One region of the Paenibacillus sp. GCM10027630 genome, then DNA from elsewhere that is predicted to be linked to it. Evidence: riboswitches for the same ligand, from Rfam matches in the RefSeq annotation. Region 1 holds a riboswitch; each other region holds the start of a gene.
What was found. A riboswitch is a leader RNA that binds a small molecule or an ion and turns the genes downstream of it on or off. The one in region 1 is predicted to bind cyclic di-AMP.

Region 1 (4,484 bases):
GGCAAGCTGCGGCATACTGCTGCTTAAAGATTTTTTTGAAATATCTAGATTCAAGGCTTCGAAGTATGAACTTAAGAAGTGCCGTAACGCTTCAACTAAAGCTGTCAGCTGCTTTTGAAGCCAATACCCTGTTCAACCAATCATAGGCATGTTTCCCGGATATCTCATGCGTCCCCTCAAACAAGCTCAATTCCAATTGCTCGCTTGCTCCCAATAACTCGTAAACCTTTTTTAGCTGCTCGTGCGCTTCCCGTGTTGCGTGAACGGGAAAAATCGGATCACTCATTCCCGCTTCAAGCAGCAATGGCTTGGGAGAGATCAAACTGAGCAGATCCGGCAGTTCCGCGGTTAATGACAGACCGGGGACGTAGTTGTCAATACAATGGTGCATAGCCAGAATGCTCGATTGGAACGTGTTAGCATAGCCGCTTACAACGGCAGCGGAAATCCGGTCATCAAGGGCAGCTGCGAATGAACAAACCATCCCGCCGCCCGAAATGCCCATGCAACCAATGCGCTTCACGTCTACATCCTCGCGAGTGTACAAGTAGTCTATGAGGCGCAGCGTTTCATACACGCGATATCCAGCCATCGTCTGTCCCATTGCCAACAGAAAGGCGGACAAACGCTTGCAGGAGTTCGATTCCAGGTTATCCTCAGCCAGCTTCCGGTCTCCAAACCCGAATAACTCTGGAGCAACAGTTATAAATCCCCGTTGGACCAGCTCAACAGCGAAGTTCTTCTGATAACCGAGATCTGTCGTTTTAACTGTGCCATCCGAGTTCAGGCCTACAATATCCTTGCTGCCGTAACCGTGGCCATGGCATGCAATAACAGCCCCAAGCTTGCCCTCGTGCTGAGTCGACTTAGGGATCAGCACGAAAAAAGGCATATGAAGATGTGCGTAGGTCTGAATCTGCATACGCTTACGGATGTAGGTTCCACAGTCCACTGATTCGAGAACAACCGGTTCAAGATCAGCAGCCTCAGCCGGGAAACCACCAAGAAGCTCAACGAATCGTTCTCGTAAACGATTCCTCCACTCGCTCCATTCCTGTTCTGAATTCGCCTGGAATCTTTCTACCGGGCTAATGCTGTCATACAAATACTTCAGATAATTATCCGGATTCCACACCATTAATCCTCTCACCCTCCCGCATCGCATTGTACTCGCATATTAAGTGTTAAAAGTCATAGTATGTTCCTTATAACATAACCCAATCTCGCCATTGTTCCAAGTCAATATTTTGTCTATAAACAAGGGTACGTACGGATTGTTCTACCGCAGCTTCGATTATGGCGGCCGCTTATTCATAGTGGGAATGAAACTTATTTATATAATTGAGTCAATAATACAATCTAAGCCCGGTTTGGGACGTCTCGCGGACGGACCTTACCGGGCTATTCATATCATTTCGTTCATCTCAATCATGACCCTCTATGATCTTTTATCCTCAAATAAACTTATATATTCTACGTATTTTTTGGAAAACATTGTGCAATGACCTCAGCAAATACCCGTGATAAAATGAAACAACCTCAAAAGGGACGCTAAGTTGCTAAACTTTGCCTGTTCTTATTGAGAAATAAATCAAAGGCCAAAGCTTCTTATGAAGCGCGGGGGAACCCATTCTTCGGGGTGAAGCCACTTTCGTGGCAGGGTGATTGCTCTTTGACCCTAATCCGTCAGCTAACTCCGCAGGCACAAAAAAGAGAGGATGATTTAAATGCGTTTCAAGAAATCCGTATTGACAGGTGCGCTTGCACTAGGTACTTTGATTGGGGCTGGAGTTGTTTCAGCTGCTCCTTACCAGGTAACAGGAAATGATACTATGTGGCTGATTTCCCAGAAACAAGGTGTTAGCTTAACCTCCCTGATAAAAGCTAATCCTCAGGTGGCCAACCCGAATATTATTTGGCCTGGACTGATATTGAATATTCCTGGAACAGGAACAACTGCCGGCAGCGGTTCAACTGTTCAACAACCAGGAGCTGGTACAACTGCAACCGTGTCCGATTATGCTAGCCAAGTAGTTACCTTAGTGAACCAGGAACGTGCCAAAGCAGGCGTTAAGGCGTTAACAAGCGACAGCTCCCTGTCGTCAATGGCGCTCGCCAAAGCAAAGGATATGTACAATAATCATTACTTTGATCATACTTCCCCAACCTATGGATCTCCATTCGACATGATGAAATCATACGGCATTAAATATTCGTACGCCGGTGAAAACATCGCTATGGGTCAACGGACACCACAGGAGGTTATGAATTCCTGGATGAACAGCCCAGGTCACCGACAAAATATTTTAAGCCCGAACTATACCAAAATCGGAGTAGCTTATTATAATGGTGAATGGGTACAGGAATTTATCGCAAATTAAACAATCAGACTGTCCATAGGACAAGTCTCCCCAGACTGCCGGGAATTACCGGCAGTCTTTTGCTTTTATTGCAAATGCAGGAGAGGTAAGAATGCCTGAAAGCATTCAATTAAAGTCCCCATTGCTCTCTTACAAAATCCCATACACGATTTTTAAAATAACGGTGCCCGCCGTCTCCAACAAACAGCTCGCATCGATCAGCAGAGCCGAATTGTCCGTATATATTTTGTACATGCTGGAAGGAAATATGCACCCCTTCAATGGGAAATAGCGGATCTGTCTCTCCATTGATCATTAGCACTGGACGCGGAGCAATCAAGCCTACCACATCATACATTTCCCCGACTTGCATCATGCCCGGAACGGCATTACAGATACAATGATGAACAGATACAATCGAATGCTCGAACGTACAAAAGTAGCAGCCCGGAGCTACCAGACTAATACGCTCATCCAAGGCCGCTGCGAATACACATACAGCACCGCCGCTTGAATTACCTGTTATCATGACCTTCTCCATGTCAAGCTCCGAACGACTTGCTGCGTAATCCAGCACTCTGCTGAAATCATGAACCCGTTCACCAATTAAGGAACGGCCTAACAATAGCGATATTCTCTGCATATCATCGCAAGACTTGCTTTTCCCTTCATCCATGTCCTCTTGACGGGCCATCTCCCAGAACCCCCGTACTTCCGGTACAATAGCGGCATATCCCTGCAAAACTGCCTGCTCCGCCAAGTTTCGATCCTGAAGAATAGCCTGTTCCCGATCCTCTGGAGTCTCGAAGTTTCCAGCGTAATCTTCCTTGCCGCGCCTCCCATGTCCGTGTGCACATATAGTCAATGGCACCGGCTTGACCCCATAGTGCGGCAGCAAAAGATAGAACGGCACCTCTATACCTGTTTCGCTTGTTATATAGATCTTCTCCCGCGTATATTCCGGGAACTCAATGGTCTCCGTTATTCGCGGCGACAAAGGTACGTCAATTGACTGTCGCCTTATGCGATCAAAGCCTGTAATTTCAGCCAGCCTGCTGCGAAAAGACTGCTGCCAATCCTGCCAGTCTCCTGTATCCAATGCATTACGATAATCGAATTCACGTTTAGTTTTCTCCAGTACCGTCTGGATATACTTCTTTTCGTCAAAATAAATCATTCGTTTACCCTCCTTGTTTCATTGCCCCGCTGTAGGCCAAGGGCGGCACACCCATTTCATTTTTAAACAGCTGGATAAAATAACGCTTATTATCGTAGCCTAACAGATAAGAGATTTCTTCCACTGTTTTGTCCGTGTTATCCAACAGCTCTTTAGCCTTATTCATCTTGGTTTGGATTACATATTCGATAAAAGTCAACCCGGTTTCCTTTTTATACAACCTGCTGAAGTAGGATGAATTCAAATGCAGGTAATCAGCCACCTCCTCTAACGTTATTTTTTGATGCAGATGCTCCTCTACATATCTCTGAGCTTTACTGATTTCTCCGCGCTTGGATTGTTTGAAAATAGTGCCCATTTGCTCAAGCATTTCATGCAGATGCACAAGCATCCAGCTTTGCAATTGATTCGTATGTTCAATTTCGCTCATCGTACTGTGGAGAACCTCAACAGAGTAATTGGTTTGGAACTTTTGCAGCGATTTGAATTTGACCCGCATGTCCAGTAGAAGCTTCAAAACCCATTCTTTTATCATTTCGGGAGGAAAGCGCTCTTTTTCCACAAAGGACATCCATCTCGCAGCCGCCTCCTCCAAGCCTTGGGCATCTTCATGCAAAATAAGCTGCTTCATTTCCTCCAACGCTTGCAAAAAGTAGGTAAATAAATCAGCCTTCGTAAATTCTTCTTCCGTGATCGCACCAATAAACCCCTCAGGCAAATAAAACCGATGATCCCATGTATGTAAAAGCTTCAATAGGTTAGCCTTGAGCTCCATCGGATGGCTGCATCGATCACCTACATAAAAAGAAGCTTCGACCCTCAAATATTTATTCAGTGATTCCTGAACTTTTTTGATTGTATCGTAGACCAAGCTGTAGCCATTCTCCTTCAAAGTCAGACGGCAAGGGATGAGCATAAATCCTGACTTGATGCTATAACGAAAGCTG
Region 2 (4,484 bases), on a different contig from region 1:
ATAACTTCCCAGGCAGCTACTTTTTCCGGATTATCCGCATAGGGCTTGTTGATCCAGTCCTTGCTGGAACCATGGGATACATAAGAACCTTTATTGGAGATGATGCTTACATAGCCTCCTAGCGGTTTTACAGCTTCAGCCTTTTGCTGCAGCCTATCCAGAGATAGGTCCATGCCTATAATACCGAGAAAGCTGCCTTGCTTGTCTACAATCGGGTAAACAATAGAGGTCATAAGAACATCTTTTCCTCCGGCATTGTAGTTATATGGATCAAGAAGAGTTAGCTTTTTGGAGCGTTTAGGCAGCTGGTAATAATCTCCCGCTCCATCTTTATCATAATCATGAAGTGGTTCAATAGTTACGGAGCCCTCATTACGGAGGAGGTAAGGGATGAATCGCCCTGTCGCATCGTCATAAGGCTTTTTATTAATGTTTAGCTTATCGTTATTGTCCCAAGCATTAGGTTCCCATAAGGTATAAAGACCCATAATGTTATCCTGTTCCTCAATCCTGTGCTTAAGCATTTCAACGATATCCTCGCGTGATTGCTTTTTCTGAGCTCTGGCATCCAGCAATATACCGGAAAGTGTCTCTAGAGTGCCCTGGAGGTCGAGTAATTCACTTTTGAATGAACTTGAAAACTCTTGTCCGGCTTCCTGTGCTTCATATTCTCCTTTTTCCAGGCTGACCTTATAAAGCTGATCCAGATTGGTGTAAATGAGACCGGAAAAAACTAACAAAAGAACCAGGCCAACTGTAATACTAAGCTTTATAGACAATTTAAGATTGCGAAACCATGTCATATAATAAATCCCCCCGTACCCAATGTTTTCTTAATGATATTATATCGACATGGTTCGACATTTTTTTTATGCCTTATTGAAAAATAATAGAAAAAACTATTTTAAAAATAATAAACCAGTAAATTAACTAGGTAAATATACCTAATATTTGAAAAAATCATGAAAATATACGCTTATTTGCTTCGTAAAATCTTTGATACACTTCGATAGCACGAGCTCTTGATAATTTCAAGTCAACAATTGATCCCGGACGTGGTTTGTGAATTTCTTTATCCGACAGATTCGCCAATTCAGGCAGCCATTGCCGAATATAGGTCGCTTCAGGGTCGTGTGTTTCCGATTGGGTGACCGGATTCATGATGCGAAAGTAGGGAGCCGCGTCAAATCCTAGAGAAGCGCACCATAGCCAGCCGCCGCGGTTAAGCGTATTATCATAATCGCTAAGCTTGAAGCGAAAATACTGCTCGCCGTAAGGAAAGGGGCAGAGCAGATTTTTGGTCAAAAACATGGCGGTAATCATTCGCAGCCGATTAGGCATCCAGCCTGTTGTGTTCAATTCTGTCATGGCAGCGTCAATGACAGGAATGCCGGTGCGCGCCTCACACCAGGCTTGGAAGTGACGTTGGTCGAGCGTTGAGAGATCGTAACGCTTCTCATAGCAATAGAAGTCCGGATCAAGACGGGCTTGGTAGAGGTAGAAGTCGCGCCAAGCCAGCTGGCGCAGCCAAGTTTCCCGCTGCTCGTGCTCGAGCAGCATCTCGTACACGCCGCGCACGGAGAGCGCGCCGACATTGACGTGCCGGCTGAGCCGGCTCGTGGCGTCCTGCGCGTAGCGGTCGCGCCCTGCGGCGTAGCCGGGCAGCCGCTCCGCGAGGAAGCCGCTCAGCACGCGCAGCGGATGGGCTGCCACAGCGGCGCCCGGCCCGCCTGCGTGCGCGATTGTCGCGGCATGGCCGCTAAGCGCTGCCGCAAGCTCAGGCGGCAGCGAATGCGCCGCAGCTGCGCCGGGCGCGAGCTCCGCTGCGGCAAGCTCGCGCAAGTGCACGGGCGATGCCGGTCGGTAGAAGCGGAGCAGATACTCGCTCCACTTCCGGTAGAACGGCGTGAATACCTTGTACGGCTCGCTGCGTCCTGTCCAGCGCTGGAAATCGCGCAGGTTCGCGAGCGCCAGCTCGTCGAACGATGTAACGGCTACCCCGGCAGCCTGCGCCACTTCCCGCAGCTGCTGATCACGTTGCGTCGCATAAGGAGTGTGGTCCTCGTGAAACACGAGCTCCTCCACAGGATGCGACTGCATAAGCCCGCGCAGAACTTCCGCGGGATTGCCGTAGAGCATGTGCAGCTGACGTCCGGCTGCGCGGTATAGCTCCTGCAGCCGCGCTGCGTGCTGCAGGAAATTGATTCCGCTGTGCTCGCGGTAGCGATCCTGCTGCAGAAGGTGCGGATCGAGGATGAGCACATGCAGGCTTGGTTTGCGTCGAGCGAGTATATAATCGAAGGCGGGCAGGTCGTTTACCCGCAGATCCTTACGGTGAAGAAAAAGAATCATCCAAATACCTCCAATTGTGATTCGCCGTGCAACCGGTGAGGTAATAAAGCGTATATAAAGAAAGAAAGCCCTGCAGGCTTGTCCAACGCGAGGGCGTTGGTGCAAGCACTGAGGACTTCAATGAAAAGAAATCGTTCATGATTGTTCTAGATCAGTTGTCGGTCATCACATCTGCATATTGCTCATCTGATAAAATGCGTTTAGCCGTAACGTAGGTTTTCACATAATAAGCTTCGCTGAGCTTATTGATGGAAATACCTTTGCCAGTAGCGGAATGATAGAACTTTCCGTCTCCTACATAGACACCTACGTGAGAAATTCCGCTGACGCCTTTATTTACCTTGTTTTCTGTGTCAAAGAACACAAGATCGCCTGCCCGAAGCTCATCTTGACTCACTGTGGTACCGAGAGCTGCCTGTGATTTGGATTGATGCGGCAGACTGATGCCAAGCTTATCGAAGACGAATGCGGTGTAGCCGGAGCAATCAAAGCCTTTTTTAGTAGTGCCGCCACTTTTATACGGCGAACCAAGTCCATCATTAACGGCTTGACTCATAGGTGTTTCGGCGGAGGCGCTCCCAACTTGAATCGTAAAAAATAGAGCTAAAGACATGGCAATACCAAAAAACTTCTTCAAAAAGATGTTCCCCTTCCGGTGCCTACGAGGTTAGCTTGAGGGTTCGGTTGAAGGTTCCCTATGATCACTATGAAGCGAGATCAATTCACCCAAGATTGGATCCCCCGTTTTCCGTTTGGAGCGGAAATTCGGCATTATGTATTATTTTCTTGCTCTGAATACTAAAATTCGATTAAAAATAAAAAAATCCTCCTTTAGTCACAAAATGTTCACAATTAAAAGGGCGAAACCTGAAACATTACATGAAAATTCGATAAAGGCTTATTTTTGGCGGCTTCCAACGAATGAAAGCGTCATCTTTTTATAGTTCCACTCCATATCAGGTATGCATATTCGACAAAATCTTTTTTTTATTTACAAAAATAACCTAAAGCTGAAGTTGTTTTCCTTCGACAGACGCGCGTAAAAGGAAAATATTAGGACATAAGACACTGGTTGAATAGCCTATTTATTACATCGTATAAATGGACGCAAAAAAGGACTTAAACTGCCGTTGAGGCAGCCTAAGTCCTTCTTTTTTCTTTTATTCTTCGTTGGCGTTCCATAACGCATACTGTGAGGTGATCGCCCACATTTTGCAAAACATGTGAATGAAGCGGTAGGCCTGCACCCCTGCTACAGCTGCAAAACCAGCCCATATCATCGCCGACGTCATCACTGCAGCGGATATCGCAACTGTAATCAGCAGTAAGGTGAAGGCTAGCAGAAGCACCGGTAATGTATTACGAAGCAGTAGCCGAAGCGAATGTGCCGATGATTTTCCGTTCAGCTTGCCGAATTGTACATACATGAATGCCGTTTGCAGCAGGAACAAATACAGCAGGTATCCGCCTATGAGTGGAAGTATACTCCAAGCTAGAGATTCTAGGGTGAGATGTTTGTTGTAGCCATCTAAGACCTTTGGTACTAATAGATAGAGTGGAGCCGCGCTTAGCAATATCTGCAATATATACAGCCCTAGAAACGGAAGGCCAAGCTTCTGTATTCCTTGAACGAATCGATAGCCTGCATTCATCTCTGTATGCTCTACTGAGTAGTAAATCCCGGCGTTTAAAAGCGGACTAAGCAGCATGCGTGCAGCAAGCAGTGCGCATCCCCACCATAAGTAGTATTGAATGAGGTCGGTTTTCATGATTTGAAACTGCCCCTCGACCCAGAATAGCTGAACCGCTTCCCGAGACAGGTCATTGCCTGGATAGCGGTGGAGGAGAGGAACAACAACAGAGCGGATCATGCTGTATAGGACAAGTCCCCAGATCAGATTGTAGATAAACAGCGCGCATACAGCAAAAGGCTGATGCCATGCCATTGTCCAGCCTGTTTTCATCGTTTTCAACATGGATTGCACACCTCACCAAGCGACCCAACTGAATAGGGTCTCCATTAATTTGACGACGCCTAAATTCCAACGAGCGGTTAGCTTGCTATCGACGTTAGTTTTCAAAAAGCTGTTTATCCGTTTGTTCTCCAGTATGATAGTATGCTGTGGATCAAT
Region 3 (4,484 bases), on a different contig from region 1:
TAATAATTGAAGGCTTTTTTGCATATTCTTGTGTATTCTTAGTGATGAATAAGATGAGGTCGCATTTAGCGCGTACTCATTGCGGGTATCGGGTTCGTAGTTCGTTGTTCGTGGTTCGTGGTTCATGGTTCGGGGTTCGGTTACGGCATTACATGGCAGTCTGGCGTACTCCGTACAATTATCAGGAAAATGTCAAGTTAGTTACTCCGAAAATAGCGTTCCAAGCCTTATAGCTGGAATTCCTCATGCTAATTCTACGTATTTTGGCTGATATCCACCATTTCCCCTCTATTAGAGTTAGTTTTTCCAGTTAGATTGATTTCAGGCGATATCCACGCTAGATTAGCGTTACAATTTCCATCTATTTTCTTTCCTTCCGCAGCGGCCCGACAAATCATGGTCTCCTCTAGATTGAAAGCAGCCGCCCCATCACTTAAGTAACATCCAAAAAGCGGCCGGACTCATTTTTGGATTTTCGAACCCCCACTCTGATGGGAATTTCCCTACAAAAAAGACGCTTCCATTTCCGCTTACATGGTGGTTTTGGAGGCGTCTTTGTACATAGTTTGGGCTGATTCATTCACTGAGATCCTTTTGGGACAGCCTCTTTTTTGCAATGCATTGGAGGACACCTTTACAACAGCATAATAAAACAAAATAGCTCCATAGCTATTAGAAAGAACGAGAAAAACATGCCTGAGTAGCAGGTTGACCGGAATACTTGTCTGCTGTTCATTATGTAGACTCTAAGGCAAAGGATGCAAACTAGCCCGATAAACAAAGTCGTAATGAAGGTTAATGATGTCATTTGGGAAACGGGCATTACAGCCGCCGCTTGTGCAAGGACGTAGCTTAAGATCAAGGAAACTATAAATAAAGACAAGGCACCGAGCCGATATATCCGCTTTTTTTCACGCCGCATTTTGCGTATTTCGGGGTAACGTGAAATCAACCAATAAATCCACTGGCATAATAAAATGAAAACTACAATGAAATATAAAATACTCATGGAATGATCCCTTCCCTTACTATATAATAGGTTATTTTGCTTAAAAGGAAAAATAGGATCGCGATTGATCAATCAAGTAAGAACGCTCCAGTACAATACCGTTTTCCTTTTGCGGACGGGTTATATCCGTTTTTTGAAGCTGATTAATTAGATCCTGAAGAGCGGAATAGGCCAGCGAGCAGCGGTCTTGTCCCCATGCTTCCTGTTTGTTTTGGATGAAGGCCATGGCTTCAAGTACGGAAAGTCCTTTTAACTTAATGAACACAGAAGCCCATGGGATCAGGTCGAATTTTCTCCCGTAGGAAGGCAGGATGCATTCCTCCCAGCCGTTGATTCCATTGCTCGATATTTTTAGCAAGCCGCATGCGCATTCGTTTGTGACTTGCGGAATTCGTCTTTTTAATAGAAGACAATCAAATTGATAAATTTCCATGGAACCAATTTTAAAGCCTTCCAGGGTTCGGTCGGATGGAGCATCCAGAGGGTCAGCAAGCTTTAACATAATGAATACACTCCTTGTTATTTGTTTTGGACAACAAAAAAAAGCCCGGAGAGCAGAGAATCTCTACTCACGGGCTTCCTGACAAGCTGGTTAGGAATAGCACGATCGTTGGTTCTCTCTCAATTCGCTTACGAGGTTAGCTGTCGGATTCGGGCTTGAGAGCGCCCTACCAGCAGATATGTGTTGGCATACCTGTAAGGATTCACCCCGTGAACCATCTATACTAAGATGGCTTTAAGTGGGTCCCCCGTTTCCCTATGCGGGAATTAAGCGTGAAAATAAAATATGAAGTTATTGAAACGTATCATACGCTGACTGGAGCATATTGTAAACCGTCAATCAGGAGGTTATTTTAGTTATTTCTGCTGTATAAGCAGATGTAAGCGAATTCAACTGAGGTTAGCGTTTATTATCTACCCTAATGCTAGGTTATGCTATGTTTTTTGATAATTCCTTTAAAAATGGAGATAGAGTGAGGTAGATGCAGTAAATTGAAGAATGAACCTTATTAAGAGGTTCTAGCTATCCGTTATAGACGCATTTGAAAGTCATGCTTTATTTACAGTGTTAAGCTACAGGAGTATGATACGACTCATGATTTACAACAAAGTTTCCAATTCTAACCGCTTAATTTCCTAATAACAGGGAAAATGGGGGAACCAACAAAACGATGCCAATACGGTGTGAGAGCCGTATTTCAAGTCGTTTGGGGTGAATCCTGAAGATGCACTCAAGTTTGCATCCAGGTAGGGTGACTCTCACCATCCGAATCCGTCAGCTAACCTCGTAGGCGTTGGGTAGTAAAAACTTTTAAGCTTGAACTGATTCGTATAAGTTGAAAGCAAACAGCTTTAGGTACACTATTTCATCAGTAAAATGAACATGCATCTTTATCGCTGAGTCCTTGAATGGAAAAGGAACGGGGGAACCAAAGGAGCGCAGGATACTTCATTAGTCTGTAAGTCAGACACAAGTATCGGGCAAGCTTCATGGGGTGAATCCTGCAAGGTATGCTGGAAGTATACCTGCAGGTAGGGCGACTCTCACGCCCGAATCCGACAGCTAACCTCGTAAGCGTATCGAGAGAGGCAACGATTGTCGTGGGTAAGACACGGTTTAATTTTCTGTGCCTTAGGAAGCCGCGAGAAGAGTTCACCTCTTTTCGCAGGCTTCTTTTTGTTGCGCTTAAAGAATGAAGCGAAGCAAATTTCTGCAGATAATTGGGGGCTCCCCCAAAAGTAATCGGAATTCACTATAGAGCTTCGTGTCACTTTTGGAGGATAGTTGGTTGCCTTCTTTTCGGGGAAAAAAGGAGGAAAATCGAAATGGAACAGCAAGAATTTATTTTGGTATCTGCGCCTAACAAGACCGGTGAAGGATTCATATGCCAGTTGATCCGGCAAGGATTGCCATTCGCCGCCATTGCTAACAATAAAGGGGAGAAGCAGCGGCTGGATGGTCTGGGTGTAAAAAATATCATTTTGATAGATACTATTGAACAAGCCAAATGGAAAATTCCAGAATTACCTATCGGTAAAATATTTCTTTTTGAACAGAGCATGAACTTATGCTGCCGTTACATTCAAATATGCCGCAGCTGGACGGTAAAGCCTATTTATGTGATTACACACACGAGTAACCCGCGTCTTATTTATAAAGGGCTCGGCGCCACTTATGTGATTCATACGACCAGTGAGGATGTTTCTTTCCTGGTTCAGTCGCATGTCGGATAAATAGTCAGCAATCTTAATGATATTAATGGAGGGAATATACATGTTGGATCTCTACATGGTTTTAATGCTAGTAGTGACCTATGCGCTGTTCACAGGATTTCTGTCCTGGTGCGGAAGAGTGATCCAGGAATCGGGAGGCGACCGTAAATGATAGTCGTCGTGATATTTACTGTATTTATTTTTGTTTACTTGGCCTACGCGCTGATTAATCCGGAAAAATTTTGATAAAAAACAGATAGGCTTAGGAAGGGAAGTAATTAACTATGGGCATTTTACAAATTGCCGTTGTCATTGTGATTCTGGCGCTGCTGGTTAAGCCGGTGGGGACCTACCTGTATCACGTATTTTCGAATGAAGCTAACCGGACGGACAAATGGTTCTCCTTTATAGAAAAACCTATATTTTCACTGATTGGCTTGAAAGAACGAAAAGGCATGACCTGGAAAACGTATGCGCTCAGTTTTATCATTACTAATATTGTGCTCGTTGCTGTCAGCTATTTGATATTGAGAATGCAAAAGTATCTGCCTTTAAATCCGAACGGAATTGACAATATGGAAGAAACGCTGACCTTCAATACGGTCATCAGCTTCATGACCAATACGAACCTGCAGCATTACAGCGGAGAGTCCGGGTTGTCCTATTTCTCGCAAATGGCGGTCATCATGATGATGATGTTCACCTCGGCAGCGACAGGCTTTTCAGTGGCGATAGCTTTTATAAGAGGGATTACCAGTAAAGGAGAAACCATCGGTAACTTCTTCGAGGATTTTGTGAAAGCTCATGTTCGTGTGTTTTTCCCGCTTGCCTTTGCGGTTACCCTGCTTCTTGTGGCTTTGCAAGTGCCGCAGACGCTGCAGCCTACTATAACGGCAACAGGGCTCGAGGGAACGGGGCAGCAAATCGCCATAGGGCCGGTTGCCTCACTGGAATCTATTAAGCATTTGGGCACAAATGGGGGCGGCTTTTTCGGAGTCAACTCAGCCCATCCGTTCGAAAATCCGAACCCGTTGACCAACGTCATTGAAATTTTGTCGATGTGGGTATTGTCTGCCGCACTTCCTTATACGTTCGGCTTGTTCGCCAAAAATCGCAAGCAAGGCTGGGTTATTTTCTCGGCTATGATGATTTTGTTTGTCATGTTCCTCTCGCTATCGTATGCAGCGGAATCCAGTGGAAATCCGGTACTCAATAAGCTGGGTATCGACGCTTCTCAAGGCAGCATGGAAGGGAAAGAAAC

Region 2: linked by a shared signal. The riboswitch ahead of ACFQ0C_RS24135 (C40 family peptidase) and the one ahead of ACFQ0C_RS02780 (CAP domain-containing protein) in region 1 are both predicted to bind cyclic di-AMP.
Region 3: linked by a shared signal. The riboswitch ahead of ACFQ0C_RS27410 (hypothetical protein) and the one ahead of ACFQ0C_RS02780 (CAP domain-containing protein) in region 1 are both predicted to bind cyclic di-AMP.

What each region holds. Positions count from the first base shown of each region.
Region 1 is NZ_JBHTGY010000003.1:74,275-78,758, forward strand. Features, by position in the region: gene ACFQ0C_RS02775 (alpha/beta hydrolase family protein) at 92-1,138, opposite strand; cyclic di-AMP (ydaO/yuaA leader) riboswitch at 1,587-1,720, shown strand; gene ACFQ0C_RS02780 (CAP domain-containing protein) at 1,728-2,381, shown strand; gene ACFQ0C_RS02785 (alpha/beta hydrolase family protein) at 2,491-3,537, opposite strand; gene ACFQ0C_RS02790 (response regulator transcription factor) at 3,542-4,484, opposite strand, start outside.
Region 2 is NZ_JBHTGY010000050.1:32,034-36,517, reverse strand. Features, by position in the region: gene ACFQ0C_RS24145 (methyl-accepting chemotaxis protein) at 1-803, opposite strand, end outside; gene ACFQ0C_RS24140 (cryptochrome/photolyase family protein) at 961-2,352, opposite strand; gene ACFQ0C_RS24135 (C40 family peptidase) at 2,504-2,989, opposite strand; cyclic di-AMP (ydaO/yuaA leader) riboswitch at 2,994-3,133, opposite strand; gene ACFQ0C_RS24130 (hypothetical protein) at 3,513-4,328, opposite strand; gene ACFQ0C_RS24125 (M1 family metallopeptidase) at 4,341-4,484, opposite strand, start outside.
Region 3 is NZ_JBHTGY010000056.1:39,956-44,439, forward strand. Features, by position in the region: gene ACFQ0C_RS27400 (hypothetical protein) at 635-1,009, opposite strand; gene ACFQ0C_RS27405 (hypothetical protein) at 1,050-1,511, opposite strand; cyclic di-AMP (ydaO/yuaA leader) riboswitch at 1,621-1,794, opposite strand; cyclic di-AMP (ydaO/yuaA leader) riboswitch at 2,126-2,319, shown strand; cyclic di-AMP (ydaO/yuaA leader) riboswitch at 2,396-2,604, shown strand; gene ACFQ0C_RS27410 (hypothetical protein) at 2,837-3,244, shown strand; gene kdpF (K(+)-transporting ATPase subunit F) at 3,392-3,469, shown strand; gene kdpA (potassium-transporting ATPase subunit KdpA) at 3,508-4,484, shown strand, end outside.